Regions from separate parts of the Agromyces sp. Y558 genome, predicted to be linked through region 1. Evidence: predicted binding sites of a transcription regulator. Region 1 holds the regulator's gene; the other holds the start of a gene.
The links. Region 1 encodes HspR, which represses chaperone genes until heat shock. Its sites were predicted from a motif close to AAGTTGAGTCNNNNNGACTCAACTT; they were not measured.

Region 1 (7,761 bases):
TCGCCGACCCCACCGATCATGGCGGCGGCTTCGTCGAGGATCAGCCGGTCCGCGGCATCCGATGCCTCGAGGCCCGGCCCTTCGACATCGGGGCGCCGCTGCAGCGCACCGAAGTCGAAAGCCATCCCCCAAGGGTACGCGGCGACCGATGCTCAACCGGTGCGCCTGGTCACGGACGATCTTGCTGGGTGCGGCGCTCGGTGAGGTTTGCTACTCTCGTGCCGCATGCAGGACGCACAGACCGGGGGACGGCGGGCGGCGCGACATGGAGTCGCGACGCCCGTGACGCGTACCCCGCGCAACGTGCGCTCCCCGCGCCGCTCGCTCGCGGCGGCGGCCGTGCTCTCGGTCATCGGGCTCCTCGCGGGCCTCACCCTGGCACCGTTGCCGCAGCCCGGCGGAGTACTCCCTCTCGCCTCGGCGAATACGCCGCACTCGGGTGACGCGCAGGATTTCAGCGTCGCAGCGGATGTCGCGGCGGCGGCCATCTCACACGAGTCCTACGTCGCGACCACCGGAGAGCAGGCTCTCGTCGCCGGTGGCACGAACGTCGACTGGGCCAAGCTCGTGCTCATCGAGGGCGCCTGGCCGGTCACCGAAGAGAACATCACGTTCATGATGCGCTGGATGCGTCAGGAGAACGGCGCCGACAACTGGTGGAACCGCAACAACCCCCTGAACAACGGGCAGGGTTCGGGCGGCGGCTCGGGACTCGGTAGCTACGCCACCCTCATGGAGGCCGCCTTCTACGCAGCGCAGAACCTGAAGTCGGGCCGCTACCCCGACGTCGATGCCGCACTTGCACGCGGTGATTCTGCCGACGCGACTGCGCAGGCGATCTGGGCGTCGGCCTGGGCGTCGAGCCACTACGGCAACGGCACCCACTGGAGCTCGCGGCCCTATGAGGTCATCGAAGCGCCCGCCTCGGCCTGGGGTCGCTGAGCTCAGCTGAGCTCAGCTCGGCAGGTCGACCGTCACATGCGGCGACAGTGAGCGGAGGAAGTCCGCGGCGTCGAACGCTGCGCCCGCCGAGACCACGCCAGTTGCGCGGGTGCGCCCGCTGAGCACTCGCTCGACGGCTTCGACCGCGAGCGGCGCCGTGACCGCGTAGATGTCCTGCCCTCGGGCGACGGCTCGCCGCTCGACGCCGGCCGCCCGCACCACGACGTCGACGACGAAGGTCTGGTCTGAGCGCCCGTGCTCATCGACGGCTGTGGGCGCAGGCGTGTCGACGCTCGCCAGATCGCGTGCGGCCTCCACGCTCATGTAAGTGCGGACCTCGCGAGCGGCGATGTGACTGGGAATGGTCACGACGTCGGCCATGGTGAACTCTGCGATCACGCGGCGCAGACCCAACGGCTCTGGGAAGCTCCACTCCTCCTCAGCGGTCGAGTCGTCGCGGTACTCGAGCGCGCCAGCGGTGAATCGCACGCGACGACCGGCACGCCGCTGTCCGGAGACCCGGCCGGCCACCCGCGTGCCCGCCGTGGGGTGCCAGCTGCTCAACCCGTAGGCGACGTGCACCTCATCGGCCGCGGCCGATTCCCCGATCGCCGCTGTCGCCAGCAGGTCGCCCAAGCCACCGAAGAACGCCATGGCCGGCAGTACGATCGTGCCCGCCGCCCGTGCGGCCTCGGCGTAGTCGGCGAACATCGACGCATTCGCCTCGATCTCCGCGGCAACATCGATGTACGGGATGCCCGCGCGGAGCGCGGCCTCGACAACCGGGCCCGCGGTCACCGCGAACGGGCCGGCGCAGTTGATGACCGCAGCGGCGCCCGCCAACGCGGCATCGAGCGCCGCAGGATCGTCGACCGTCGCCGGTCGCACGACGATCTCGCTCCACTCGGCGGCGAGTGCGGCCAGCTGCGCCCGGTCGCGCCCTGCGGCGATCGGCGTGAAGCCGCGCTGGAGGAGTTCGGCGACGACGAAGCGTCCCGTGTGACCGGTCGCTCCGTAGACGACGACCGTATTCGCTGTTCCCATGCCACCCTGATCTCTTGTTCCGACGAGTACATCGTGGCAGCTCGAGGATGCCCCGCGATCGGATGGATTCCCGGGATTCGGGTGGCCTACCCGCGTTCCAGCGGCCGCCACACGACGACGGCGTTCTCGCGTCTCATGCGAGTGCCGGCTCGAAGAGAAACGACTTCTCCGGCAGACCCTGCGGCGAACACGCGGCGCCCCGGGCGGTTCAGCATCTCGTCGGCGAGCGCGGCCTCGAGCTCGTGGACCCGCGCCCGCAGCGCGGTCACCTCGTCTTCGAGACCGAGCACCCGGCGGATGCCCTCGAGGTTCACACCCTCGCTCGAGAGTTGCGCGATCTCGCGCAAGTGCACGACGTCGCGCATCGAGTAGCGCCGCGACTTGCCCGCGGTGCGGGTGGGCGACACGAGCCCGAGCCGGTCGTACTGGCGCAGGGTCTGCGGGTGCATTCCAGCGAGTTCGGCGGCGACCGAGATGACGAACAGCGGGCTCATCTCGTTCATCTCCACCGCCTATGCCTTCGCCTTCGAGAGCAGCTCGTCGCGCGGATTCTCGTCGGGCAGTAGCGCGGCGAACTCCGCGAGCTTCTCCTCGGCGTCTTTCGAGAGGTGCGAGGGCACCGCGATCTGCACGACCGCGAGGAGGTCTCCTGTGCCCTTGGTGGTCTTCACGCCACGACCCTTGACGCGCAGCACGCGCCCGCTCGGGGTGCCAGGTGCGACACGCAGCTTGACGGGGTCGCCGCCGAGGGTCGGCACCTGGATGGTCGCGCCGAGCGCCGCCTCGGCGAAGGTCACCGGCACGTTGACCCGAAGGTTCAGGCCGTCGCGCTCGAACACGGGGTGCTTGCGCACGCTCACGGTGAGCACGAGGTCGCCGGGCTCGCCGCCGTCGGGCGACGGATGGCCCTTGCCGCGGAGCTTGATCTTCTGGCCGTCGGCGACACCGGCAGGTATGCGCACGGTGATCGGCTTGCCGTCGGAAGTCTGCAGGGTGATCTGCTCACCTTTGGTGGCGGTGACGAAGTCGAGGGTCGTCGACGCCGCGACATCCCGACCCTTCGATGGGCCGCCCTGACCGCGATAGCCGCCGCTCGGCTGGCCGAAGCGGCCGCCGCCGAAGAGCCCGCCGAGCAAGTCGTCGTAGTCGCCGCCCTGCTGGAACGTGTACGACTGGCTGCGGCCCCCGCCGCCCTGGCCGAACATGCCACCGAAGACGTCTTCGAAGCCGCCCGCACCGCCCGCGCCACCCGCGCCACCGGGCGCGGTGAACCGAGCGCCCGAACCCATGGCGCGAACCGCGTCGTACTCCTTGCGCTGTTCGGGATCGGAGAGCACCGAGTGCGCTTCGCTGATCTCCTTGAACTTCGCTTCGGCTGCGGCGTCACCCGCGTTGGAGTCGGGGTGGTACTTGCGTGCGAGCTTGCGGTACGTCTTCTTCAGCTCTGCGTCGCTCACGTCTTTGGAGACGCCGAGCACTTTGTAGAAGTCCTTGTCGAACCAATCCTGACTGGCCATCGGCACCTCCTCTTCTGAAATCTAGTCGTGTGTGTCGGTCGAGTAGCGCGAAGCGCGTATCGGGACTCTTGTGACGGGTCTCGATACGCTCCTTCGCCGCTACTCGACCAACAGGATCGTCACGCCTGCGGCGTCTTCACGACGACCTTCGCCGCGCGAAGCAGCGTGCCGCCGAGGGTGTAGCCCGTTTCGACGACGTCGGCGACCGTCTCGGTCTCGACTTCGGCGGATGGCTGCTGGAAGATCGCCTCGTGCCGCTGCGGGTCGAACGGCTCGCCGACCTCGCCGAACGCGGTGAGACCGAGCTTCTCGACCGCACCGCGCAGCTTCGCGGCGATCGTCGCGAATGGCGCGTCGCCCTCGAGGTCGCCGTGCTTCTCAGCACGGTCGAGGTCGTCGAGCACGGGCAGCAGTACGGCGACGGCCGCACCCACCGCACGCTCACGCTCGACCTCGCGGTTCGCTTCGGTGCGCTTGCGGTAGTTGGCGTACTCGGCCGTGATGCGCTTGAGGTCGGCGAGGTGCTCGTCGCTCGGCTCCTTCACCTCGGCCTGCGCCGCGTTCAGGATGTCGTCGACCGTGAGCACCTCTTCGTCTGCGCCATCGCCCGCCGAGCCCGTCGAAGCGGATGCCGCGGCATCCGTCTCGATATCGGGCCCTTCGGCCTGGATGAACTCGTCATCCAGACCGTCGTGCTCGTTCTCGTGCTGGTCGGACATGGCTACTTCTTCTCTTCGTCGTCGTCGATGACCTCGGCGTCGACCACGTCTTCGTCAGAGGACTGGTCGCTCTCGGCGCCCGACGCGTTCGCATCTTCGCCGGCCGCGGCGCTCGCGCCGGCCTGCTGGCCCTGCGCGTAGATCGCCTCGCCGAGCTTGCCCTGCGATGCGTTGAGCTTCTCGAAGGCCGACTTCACGGCCTCGTCGTCTTCGCCTGCGAGCGCCGACTTCAGCGCATCGACATCGCCCTGCACCTCGGACTTGACGTCAGCGGGAAGCTTGTCGTCATTGTCCTTGATGAGCTTCTCGATCGAGTAGACGAGCTGCTCGGCCTGGTTGCGGGTCTCAGCCGACTCGCGACGCGCCTTGTCTTCGGCAGCGTGCTCTTCAGCCTCGCGCACCATGCGGTCGATGTCGTCTTTCGGGAGGCTCGAGCCGCCCGAGATCGTCATGCGCTGCTCCTTGCCGGTGCCCTTTTCTTTCGCGGACACGTGCACGATGCCGTTGGCGTCGATGTCGAACGTGACCTCGATCTGCGGGATGCCCCGCGGCGCCGGCGCGATGCCGGTGAGCTCGAAGGTGCCGAGCGGCTTGTTGTCGCGGGTGAACTCGCGCTCGCCCTGGAAGACCTGGATCGCGACCGACGGCTGGTTGTCGTCGGCGGTCGTGAAGGTCTCGCTGCGCTTCGTGGGGATGGCCGTGTTGCGCTCGATGAGCTTCGTCATGATGCCGCCCTTGGTCTCGATGCCGAGGCTGAGGGGGGTGACGTCGATGAGGAGCACATCCTTGCGCTCGCCCTTGAGGACGCCCGCTTGGAGGGCCGCACCGACGGCGACGACCTCATCGGGGTTGACGCCCTTGTTGGGCTCCTGGCCGGTCTCTTTCTTGACGAGCTCGCTGACCGCGGGCATGCGCGTCGACCCGCCGACGAGCACGACGTGCGCGATGTCGGAGAGCTTGACGCCCGCCTCGCGGATGACGTCTTCGAACGGCTTCTTCGTGCGGTCGAGCAGGTCGCTCGTCATGTTCTCGAACTCGGCGCGCGTGAGCGTCTCGTCGAGGTTCGCGGGGCCATTCTCGGTGAGCGAGAGGTAAGGCAGCTGGATCGAGGCCTTCATGTTCGAAGACAGCTCTTTCTTGGCCTGCTCCGCTGCCTCCTTCAGGCGCTGCTTGGCGATCTTGTCGTTGGAGACGTCGACGCCGGTGGTCTCCTTGAACTTCTTGATGAGCCAGTCGACGATGCGCTGGTCCCAGTCGTCGCCGCCGAGGCGGTTGTCGCCCGCGGTCGACTTGACCTGGATCGTCGAGAAGTCGTCGTCTTTGCCCACCTCGAGCAGGGAGACGTCGAACGTGCCGCCACCGAGGTCGAAGACCAGGATGAGCTCGTCTTCCTTGCCCTTGTCGAGGCCGTAGGCGAGGGCGGCCGCAGTGGGCTCGTTGATGATGCGCAGCACGTTGAGGCCCGCGATCTCGCCGGCCTCCTTGGTAGCCTGGCGCTCGGCGTCGTTGAAGTACGCGGGCACGGTGATGACCGCGTCGGTGACGGTGTCGCCGAGGTACTGCTCGGCGTCGCGCTTCAGCTTCTGCAGGATGCGCGCCGAGATCTCTTGCGGCGTGTACCGCTTGCCGTCGATCTCGTCGGTCTTCCAGTCGGTGCCCATGTGGCGCTTGACCGACGCGATGGTGCGGTCGACGTTGGTGACCGCCTGGCGCTTCGCGGTCTCACCGACGAGCACCTCGCCGTCTTTCGTGAATGCGACGACCGACGGGGTGGTACGAAGACCCTCCGCGTTGGCGATGACTGTGGGCTCTCCGCCCTCGAGGACCGCGACGACCGAGTTGGTGGTTCCGAGGTCGATTCCTACTGCACGTGACATGTGTTTTCTCCTTCTCTCCACCCGCCGCCCGAGTGGCGTGCGACGCCGTCGCACGCGTATCGAGACCCGCGGGCCGGATGCCGGTTCGACCCTTGCTGGCCCGCAACCGAAGTACGTGTGACAAGACTTGAGCCTTGCCGACTCAAGCTTCGCAGCCCCTCGGGAACGTGTCAAGTGGAGGCGTGAAACTTGAGCGTACTTGACTCAACTTTCGGATGGCGTCCAGTATTCCTGCGGATCGAGAGCGCGCCAGCCGCGAGAGAACGTGGCTCGGGGCGTCTTCCGCTACGCCTCGGCCAGCCAGGCCCGGATGACCGCGATGATCGCGTCGCGCTTCTCGGCGAGCTGCGACTGCTCAGGCAGCGCGAGGCTGGCCCGAATGTCGGAATGCCACGTGAGCAGGCCGGCTGGATCACCCGCGAAGGTCGGCACAGCGCTCTTGTCTTCGGGTCGTTCGGTGCCGAAGTGCAGCACGAGCCGCACGGGCCCCTTGCCGGCCGCGTTGATCGTGAGCCGGTCGACACCATCGAGCGTGTAATCGGGCGAGTTCCACTTGACGATCTCGGTCAGTGCAGGCTCGGCTTCGTGCACGACGGCGCGGAGCGATTCCACGTCAGCACGTCGGTTCGGCTCTTGCGCGGTGAGGAACTCATCGACGGTGGCGAAGCGCTCAGGCATACGGCGAGCATACGGCTGGCCACTGACATCGGCGAGCGAATCGGGCCGCACGCCGCTACATCCGCTCGCGACCTCTTCGCCACTGGTCACATCGGCTCTCGGCCGAGCGCCCGGAGATCGATCACTCCGGGCGCTCTTCCTGCCGTTGGGGGCTACTGTCGGCGGGATTCCGACGTCATTCTCCGCTCAAGCGATGGCATCGTCGTGACGGTCATGCGCGCGCGTATCCTGCAGCTCGGGCACGAGCCCGAAGTCAGTCAGAAGCTGACCCACCTCGGTCTTGTCGAAGCGGTGGACCAAGTGTCGCTCCGCGAATGCGGGTCCCGGGATGTGCAGTTCTTCTCCGTCGGCAAGGATCTTGGTGGCATGCAGGAGGAACCGAAGGTCGTATGTCGAGTTGTAGACCTCCGGCACGCCTCGCTCAACGTTCAGCAGCTGGTACGTCGCCTCCATCGCTGTGCGCACCGAGTACTCGGTGGTGAAGATGCAATCGCGCGTCGTTTCGGCGAACTGGCCGATGAACGCGAAGTTCACGCTTCCCTCCGGCACGACGGCGGGGCGGTCGCCCGCCGTGCGCGGCATGAAGAATGAGGTCACATAGGGCATCATCACCGGCACGGTCTTGGCGCCGGTCGCGGCCAGCTCGGGGATCTCGTCGACGGGGACACCCATGTGGTACAGCCATTCCTGCGTGATCTCTTCGCCAGTGCAGTCCTGCATCGCCTTCTTGACGTAGGCGCCCGGCGTTTCGACGAACAGGCCGTACACCCACACCACGATCTCGGTGGGCTTCTGCGCCTTGAAGTGCGGCTGTCGGTTCACTGTCCAGCTCATCAGCCACGGCGAGTCCCGCACCGTGACGATGCCGCCCGTGACGACCTTTCCTGAGAACGGGTCGCGCTCGGCGATCTTCTCGATATACGCCGGGATACGGGCATCCAAAGTTGTGACGGTTGCCGACTCCCACTTCGTCTTGTCTACATC
Region 2 (7,761 bases), 1.1 Mb from region 1:
AGGAGTCTCCAGCGCCATCGTTCAGCTTCGACTTTCGCGGAGCAGACACCGTTGCAAGCGAGGCCACTGTGATCGTGAACGTGTCGGGGCGCGTTTCGGCCGAGGCGCTCCCCACCGAGCTGGGCCGCCTCCCAATCGTCGAGCTGACCAGCACGCCCGGCGGGCCCTCAGTGCTGGAAGGGAAGGCCGGTGTCCAAGCGTTCGCAGCGGCTTGGCGCGACTGCCTCGCAGAGCTTGAACAGCGGCTGCCGGAGGTGACTACATTGCATCTGGTTCTCGCCGTGCCAACCTTGGCAGCCATTGAGATCGGGCGTGCCCGGATGCGAGACGTTCATCCCGCTTTCCACGTGTACCAGCGGAACGAGAATGGCTACGAGGTCGCCGTCACCGTTAATTAGCGGCAGACTAATTAGCGGCAGACGGGTATGGATGCGCTACGCGCACATCCGCCCGAGGATTGCAGCCAACTGATCGTCGAACCGCTTGATCCATCGCGCTGGGTTTAGCGGGTCGGAGATATCCTGAGCGCGTAGCAAACGACCGGGTGAGCCTCGGTGAGTTGTGCCAGTGAGGGCTTGAGCGGCGGTCTCGAACTTGTGAGCGGCATCGTCCGATGAGTGGGCTATACGGTGTCTAACTTGACCGATGCCCTCCAGCCAGACTCGTGATGACAAAAGTTCGGCCTCCACGGGCGAACTTGTAAGGTGGGTCGCGATCCGGGTTGCGGATTTCTGCGGGTCGTGCCAGAGAAGGTAGTCTCGTGGTCCGTAAAGCGCAGACTTGGCGTCCAGCTGGGTTTGGTAGAGCGTCTTGTCGCTGGGAGCTTGAGGGGTCCACGTCGGCGTTGAGGCGCGGGCCATCATCCGAATAGTCAGCTCCTCGATGACGACTTCCCATGAGGTGAAGATTCGAAGGAATGCGGCTTCGTAGAGGGCTTCCATCTGGGGCGCCCGTAGGTTGATTCGAACCTGAGTAGTCGGCGGGGCGAGCTGCCAGAGGGCCTCTGTGGCCCCGAGCCATTCGAGTGTCGACCTCGATTGCTTTGTAAACCGATCAATGGCCGGTTGAAGACTCGCCGGCATCAGCTAGCCAGATTCGCCTGGTCCCAGAGGGTTTCGAATCTCGTCATCCTCGGCCCAACGTTGTCAGTCTGGCGCGACGAGGCAATGAGGAATTCACGCTGCCAAGCGGGCAACTCCTCGATCGGTGCGCGTTCAACGAGCACGGCCGAGAGACGCTCCATTGCATCGCGGACATTCAGGGCTTCGTCGTCGGAGAATCGACGCTGTGGGCTGGTCATTGTGACGCCAGGAAGGCCATACATGTGGTGAGCGACGACCGCAAACAGCGAGTAGAACAACGGAATTCGTCGGAACTCAGACTCCGGGATCAGGTATCCGGCAATCTCAGAAACGTGATCGAGAATCGCGTCGAACCGGGCAGTGGTGTCGCGCCGCGAGAGGTACTCGGCAGGCAGCCCATTGCCTCGATAGTTCCACTGGACTGGACTCGCTCCCCAGTCCTCGTCGAGTCCGCTGTAGAAAGTGTCGATGCTTGTCTTCTTATCTTGAACGCCGTCAAGAAGGAGGATCGTCAACTCACTAACAAATTCTACCTCTAGCATCCGAGCGATCGACGTTTCAGAGAACAGCCTGGTGTCGCGCCAGAACCCGAGATGAGCTCGGCCGAGGTCGTACATCGTGTTCTTGAACGCGCCGAAGTACTTTCCGTTTCGGAGCTCCTGCTTATTCAACCCAACCGAGTAGGTGTTGATGCGGGCAAATATTTCTAGGACGGTTGAGTCGTCGATCGCGTCGTACTGAAATGCGTGGAACTTGTACATCTTTAGGTTTGCCGCGTCGGCTTCATCAAGTTCGGCAAACGACTTCCCTGCCCACGGCGCCTCGAGTGTTCGCGAAAGCCGGTACTTGCCCGCGATGAAGTCGAAGACAGCCCTCAAGCGCTGCTGGCCGTCGATGATCTCTCGGCGAGCAGTACCCGTTCTGCTTAGTCCAAGACGTACGTGGATGGGGGGAATTGGGTATCCGCGCAGCAACGAGTCGATGAAGTAGCTCTTTGCAGTCGGTTTCCAGACCGGACGACGTTGGAACTTGGGGCTCAGTTCGAGGCCCCCTGACTCATGCCATGCGAGCAGGTCTAGCGTCACATGCGTCGTCGGCGTGAGGGAGATCGTCATGGTCACATCATAGGGACGACGTTGCTGTCTCTCATTGGCCCTCGGCGGGTGTGACGACCGAGCAGATGCTCCGCGTCGTGGCGTTCGATCGATTGGGAATACCCACGCCCTCATCTTGTTGAACTTGAGCGTACCCAACTCAAGTTCTACTTCAGGAGGATTGGTGCCCGAAGACTTCACACCCCAGAACGGTGACGAAACCAACTCATTCGACGAGTTTCTGAACCGCTACCTCGAGGGCGAGCGCTCGCGCCAGGCGCGTTCGATCGACCTCAGCCGTTTCTTGACCGCGCGCACCCAGGGCATCCTGCAGCGCGCCGGCAAGTTCGCGCTCGAGCGCGGCCAGACCGAGCTCGACGCACTGCACATTTTGCGCGTGATCGTTGAAGACGACGCCGTCAAGCAGGCCATCGCCCGCATCGGCGTCGCCCCCGAGCAGCTCATCACCGCGACCGAGGCGCGGCTGCCCGCGGCGACTGATTTCGACAAGCTCAATCAGCAGGAACACAGGCTCAACCAGCAGGAGAAGGCGAACTCTGCCACGATCACGCCGAGTGCGAGCCGCGCGCTGTTCCACAGCTACCAGGTCGCGCGCTCGAGCGGATCGACGTACATCGACCCCGAGCACCTCTTCTTCGCGCTCGTGCTGGGGCAGGATGCTCCGGCCGGCCAGGTGTTGGCCCGCGCCGGTGTGACCGCCGAGGCGCTCACGCAGGGGATGCGGGAGACGGTTGACGCTGAGGGTGAGGGATTTCGACAGGCTCAATCCGCAGAGGGTGAGTCCGAGGCATCCGAGACGCCGATGCTCGACAAGTTCGGCACCGACCTCACGGAGCTGGCCGAGAACGGCGAGCTCGACCCCGTGATCGGGCGCGCCGACGAGATCGAGCAGACCATCGAGATCCTCAGCCGCCGCACCAAGAACAACCCGGTGCTGGTCGGCGAGGCCGGCGTCGGCAAGACCGCGATCGTCGAGGGCCTCGCCCGCGCGATCGTCGAAGAGCAGGTGCCCGAGGCACTGCTCGGCAAGCGCGTCATCTCACTCGACCTGCCCGGCATGCTCGCCGGCACCCGCTACCGCGGTGACTTCGAGGAGCGCCTCACCAAGACCGTGGACGAGATCGCCGCACACAAGGGCGAGCTCATCATCTTCATCGATGAGATCCACACCGTGGTCGGTGCGGGCGGCTCGGGCGATGGCGGTACCGACGCGGGCAACATCTTGAAGCCGCGACTCGCGCGTGGCGACCTGCACCTCGTGGGTGCGACGACGCTCAAGGAGTACCGCGTCGTCGAGAAGGACCCCGCTCTCGAGCGCCGGTTCCAGCCGGTGAAGGTCGGCGAGCCGAACATCGAAGACGCCGTGCTCATCATGCACGGTCTGAAGTCGGCGTACGAAGAGCACCACGGTGTCGAGTACACGGATGCCGCGTTGCGCGCCTCCGTCGAACTGAGCGCGCGCTACCTCACCGACCGGGTGCTGCCAGACAAGGCCATCGACCTCATCGACCAGGCCGGGGCGCGACTGCGCCTGCGGCTCGGCGTGAAGGTTGACGTGTCGGCGCTCATCGAGCGGCTCGCGTCGCTCGAGGCCGACAAGAACGCCGCCGTCACGGGCGAGCACTATGAAGAGGCCTCGCGCATTCGCGATGAGATCTCGAAGGTGCAGGGGAAGCTCGACGAGGCGTCCGCTCGTGGGGGTTTCGACAAGCTCAACCAGCAGAGTGACAAGCTCAACCAGCAGAGTGAGAAGCCCAACCGGCAGAGCGTCGTCATCGACGAGGCCGAGATCGCCGCGGTGATCTCGCGGGCCACCGGTATTCCGGTGAACCGCCTCACCGAGAGTGAGCGCGAGCGCCTCGGCGACCTCGAGGGCGAGCTGCACGGGCGCGTCATCGGCCAAGACGACGCAGTCACCGCGGTCGCCAAGGCCGTGCGACGCAACCGCACCGGCATGGGCGACGCAAATCGCCCGGTGGGCAGCTTCCTGTTCCTCGGGCCGACGGGTGTCGGCAAGACCGAGCTGGCGAAGTCGCTCGCGTCGTCGCTGTTCGACGACGAGACCGCCGTGATTCGCTTCGACATGAGCGAGTTCGGCGAGCGGCACACCGTGTCGCGACTCGTCGGAGCCCCTCCCGGATACGTCGGCTACGACGAGGCCGGCCAGCTCACCGAGCGCGTGCGGCGCAACCCGTACTCGATCGTGCTGTTCGACGAGATCGAGAAGGCGCACCCCGACGTGTTCAACCTGCTGCTGCAGGTGCTCGACGACGGACGCCTGACCGACGGCCAGGGCCGCACAGTCGACTTCCGCAACGCGGTGATCGTGATGACCTCGAACGTCGGCTCGGAGTTCCTCGCGTCGCGGTCGGGTGCGCTCGGCTTCGTCGCTGGGGCGGATGCCTCGGGCTTCTCCTCCGAGAAGGACCTGCGTGACCGTGTCATGGGCAAGCTGCGCGAGGCCATGCGCCCCGAGTTCCTGAACCGCATCGACGAGATCGTGCTGTTCAAGAAGCTCGACCAGCCGCAGCTCGAGCAGATCGTGCGCCTCATGCTCGGTGCCACCGAGCGTCGGCTCGCATCGCGCGAGGTCACCTTCGAGGTGACGGATGCCGCGGTGTCGCTGCTGGCCGAACGCGGCTACGAGCCCGAGTACGGTGCTCGCCCGCTGCGCCGGGTCATCCAGCGCGAGATCGATGACCGCATCGCGGACTTGTTCGTGAGCGGCGGCGTCGGTGACGGCGAGGGCGTGCAGGTGGATGCGGTCGACGGCGAGTTCGTCGTCGCGCCCGTGCCGAACGCGATCGTGCAGCTCGCCGCGTAATCGTCGGTCGAGTAGGCGCGCCAGCGCCGTATCGAGACCCCCCAACCCGAAGGCCCGGCCGCTCACGAGCGGCCGGGCCTTCGTGGCGCCGCGAGGTCGTCGCCCGGCGCCATCGGCTTACGTCGCGAACCAGCCGTAGGTCTCGGAGAACGCGTTGTCGTACTTCGGCAGGCTGCCACCGTCGGGCCAGGTGCGCGCGCGAGCGAGTCGGTGCTGGTGTGCACCGGAGGGTTCGCCCCACGCCCGCGCCCGGTACTGATCGTTGAAGCCGGCGGTGCCGATGTTCGTGAAGCTGCCGACCAACGCCGCCGTCGACTTTCCCAGCCCTCGATGAACTGAGAAGTACATGATGCTGTCGCAGTCGGTCTTGGCCGCATCGTTGTACGTTCGGGCCCGGGCCACGAGCCGATGCACCCCGCTCTGATCGCCCCATTGGTCCATGACCCTGAAGTCCGTCGCGCTCAGCGTCGCGCTCGTGCCGTCTGGTCGCTCGCCGATCGTGAGGTGCACGTTGGGGGAGTTCGCGACGTACGTGCCTCCGCCCACCACGTACCAGCGATTGAAGAGGTCGTTCGTGCTGCGCAGGTAGAGCATCCACTGCGCATAGCCCTGCGCGCCGCGCTCCTGGTCCCAGGCGTATGCGCGCATCAGTTCGACCGACGAGCCCTGGCGTTCACCCCAACAGGCAGCGACGAGCGTGCGCGGTGACGACGAGTCCTCCTTGGCGACGCTGAACGTCGAACCGACGATCGCGTACCCGACGGGCGAAGCGGCAGGTGGTGCCGCCGCGTGCGGATCGCCGTAGAGCCGCTCCAGCGCCTCCACATCGACCTGCCGCAGGCTCTGGTCGCTGAGGTAGTAGAAGAGCGACCCGTCGCGCACGGTGACCGTGGGCTGCATGATCGACTGCGTGTCGGTCGTGTGTTCCAACCCCAGCGCATGCCCGATTTCGTGCACGGCCACCGCGGTCAGGTTCTTCACGGTGGAGTTGCGGAGAAGCGCAGTGAAGAGCCACAGTGCCGGGTTGACTGCATGGCCTGCGGCGCCCTGCCCGGCTTTCGTCCAGTTCTCGCCATCGTCGAAGACGATGTTGCGATGGTCGCCGCTGCCGGGCGTCATGCGCGCGATCGCGTTCGGATTGTCCTTGCGCCAGTCCGCCCAGTCGGCTCGATCGAAGTCGGTGAAGGAGAGGGAGAAGAGCGCACTGCCGGTATCGACCTGCTGGAAGTCGAAGTTGGACACCTCTTCCCAGCGGGCGAAGGCCTCAGTGAGCTGTGCGGCGACCTCGGCCGGCGTGAGCGCCGGCGGCGCCGTCGGCGCGTTCGTCATCCGATACGTGATGACGCCTCCCGAGAAGCTGAGCTTTTCGAGCGACTGATTCTGATTCGACATGCGTGTCCCCAAGCGTCGCGGTGCGGATGAGCCCGGTCGCCCCATGCGGCGCTGCGCGGACACCCGCAGCATACTCACGGCGCGGCCGAGCCCGAGACCCCGAGTTCAGGGGATGCCACGGCCGGCGCTGAGGCGCTGAATTCCGGGAAGGCCATGATGCGCACGATTCGCGAGGGGGTCACTCGGTCACAGGAGGTCGAAGCTCAGCTTGTGGACGCCGCACGGGGTGGCCGAGAACCGTGAAGGGACACAGCACCAGCGGCCAGGGTGAGGGAGAGCGAGCGGATGCGGCATCCGTACCAGGCGACCGCGAGGGTCGTGAAGGTGTAGATCACGACGGCTTGCAGCGCGTATGCGGGGTAGTCGATCAGCCACCGCGGCTCAGATGGATCGGTGCCGATCGCCGCCGGGTTGTCGCTCACCGATGGCACGAGCGCGCCGACCCAGTAGCCGACGGCCTGCCCGATCGCGTAGATGAGCACCGCAACTCCGATGGCCAGCCAGGCGCGGGCGGCGTGTGAGTGCCACACCGCTCGTGTCGCCCGCAAGGCCGACCGCGGCGTCCATCCATCAGCGCTCGGCGCTGCAATCGCACTCAACACCGGCGCGACCGTGAACGCCGCGACGACGAGCACAAGCATGGCGACGATGCCGATCATGAGCAGCTGCTCGCTGCCCGCCCGACTGCGCATGAGTTCGGGAATGAGCAGCAAGACGAAGAGCGGAAGGCAGGCGACGACGGAGGCGAGCCACGTTCGAAGGAGGGCGGCGAGAGGCATGTTTCGAACATAGAGAGCGCGTGCAACACGGGGAATCCGGAAAACCCCCGGACTCGTCCGCAACGAGCTCGAATGGCGCCGACCGCACTCGAGGTGGTCATGGCGCTCGGTCGCTGCCGCAGAGCGAGTCGCTAGGGTGGCTGATGTGGTTTCGGATCGGAAGCGTCGGCGCGCTGCTCGCAAGGTCAAGCCTGGTGATGGGCACGCGCTCAAGCGTTTTCGGTGGTGGCAGATGTTCTCTCGCGCGCTGTTCCATCTTCGCCTCATTCGTGACGACGGCCTGCGTCAGATCTGGTCCGTCGACGTGCGGCTCGCGGGCGACTCGAACGGCGAAGTCTGGGCGCAGCTCTACCGCGACGGTCTGCATCACGCCGGATCCAAGCTCCCCGCGGCGTTCCCGGTGCCGGGCGGTACCGTCGAGGTGGTCGCCAGCAGCTACGGGCTGAAGCGCTGCCACTACCTGAGCGATGCCGGGGTCGAGCAGCAGCTGGTACCCGATCCCGCCTCAGCCGAGGGCCGGCGTGCGCGCCTGGATCGCGAGCACCCGGCTATGGGCCGTGCCATCGGGC

Region 2: AC1C2T_RS08060 (ATP-dependent Clp protease ATP-binding subunit) is a predicted target of HspR. The motif match lies at 2,319-2,343, and genes of this name have one in related genera.

Annotation. Positions count from the first base shown of each region.
Region 1 is NZ_JCAIUH010000001.1:589,924-597,684, forward strand. Features, by position in the region: gene AC1C2T_RS02770 (class I SAM-dependent methyltransferase) at 1-125, opposite strand, end outside; gene AC1C2T_RS02775 (hypothetical protein) at 226-942, shown strand; gene AC1C2T_RS02780 (saccharopine dehydrogenase NADP-binding domain-containing protein) at 955-1,986, opposite strand; gene AC1C2T_RS02785 (heat shock protein transcriptional repressor HspR) at 2,073-2,489, opposite strand; gene AC1C2T_RS02790 (DnaJ C-terminal domain-containing protein) at 2,499-3,503, opposite strand; gene AC1C2T_RS02795 (nucleotide exchange factor GrpE) at 3,623-4,222, opposite strand; gene dnaK (molecular chaperone DnaK) at 4,225-6,099, opposite strand; gene AC1C2T_RS02805 (DUF1801 domain-containing protein) at 6,385-6,777, opposite strand; gene AC1C2T_RS02810 (oleate hydratase) at 6,964-7,761, opposite strand, start outside.
Region 2 is NZ_JCAIUH010000001.1:1,720,519-1,728,279, forward strand. Features, by position in the region: gene AC1C2T_RS08050 (SAVED domain-containing protein) at 1-398, shown strand, start outside; gene AC1C2T_RS08055 (GmrSD restriction endonuclease domain-containing protein) at 1,082-2,197, opposite strand; gene AC1C2T_RS08060 (ATP-dependent Clp protease ATP-binding subunit) at 2,361-5,021, shown strand; gene AC1C2T_RS08065 (matrixin family metalloprotease) at 5,139-6,413, opposite strand; gene AC1C2T_RS08070 (hypothetical protein) at 6,617-7,192, opposite strand; gene AC1C2T_RS08075 (hypothetical protein) at 7,425-7,761, shown strand, end outside.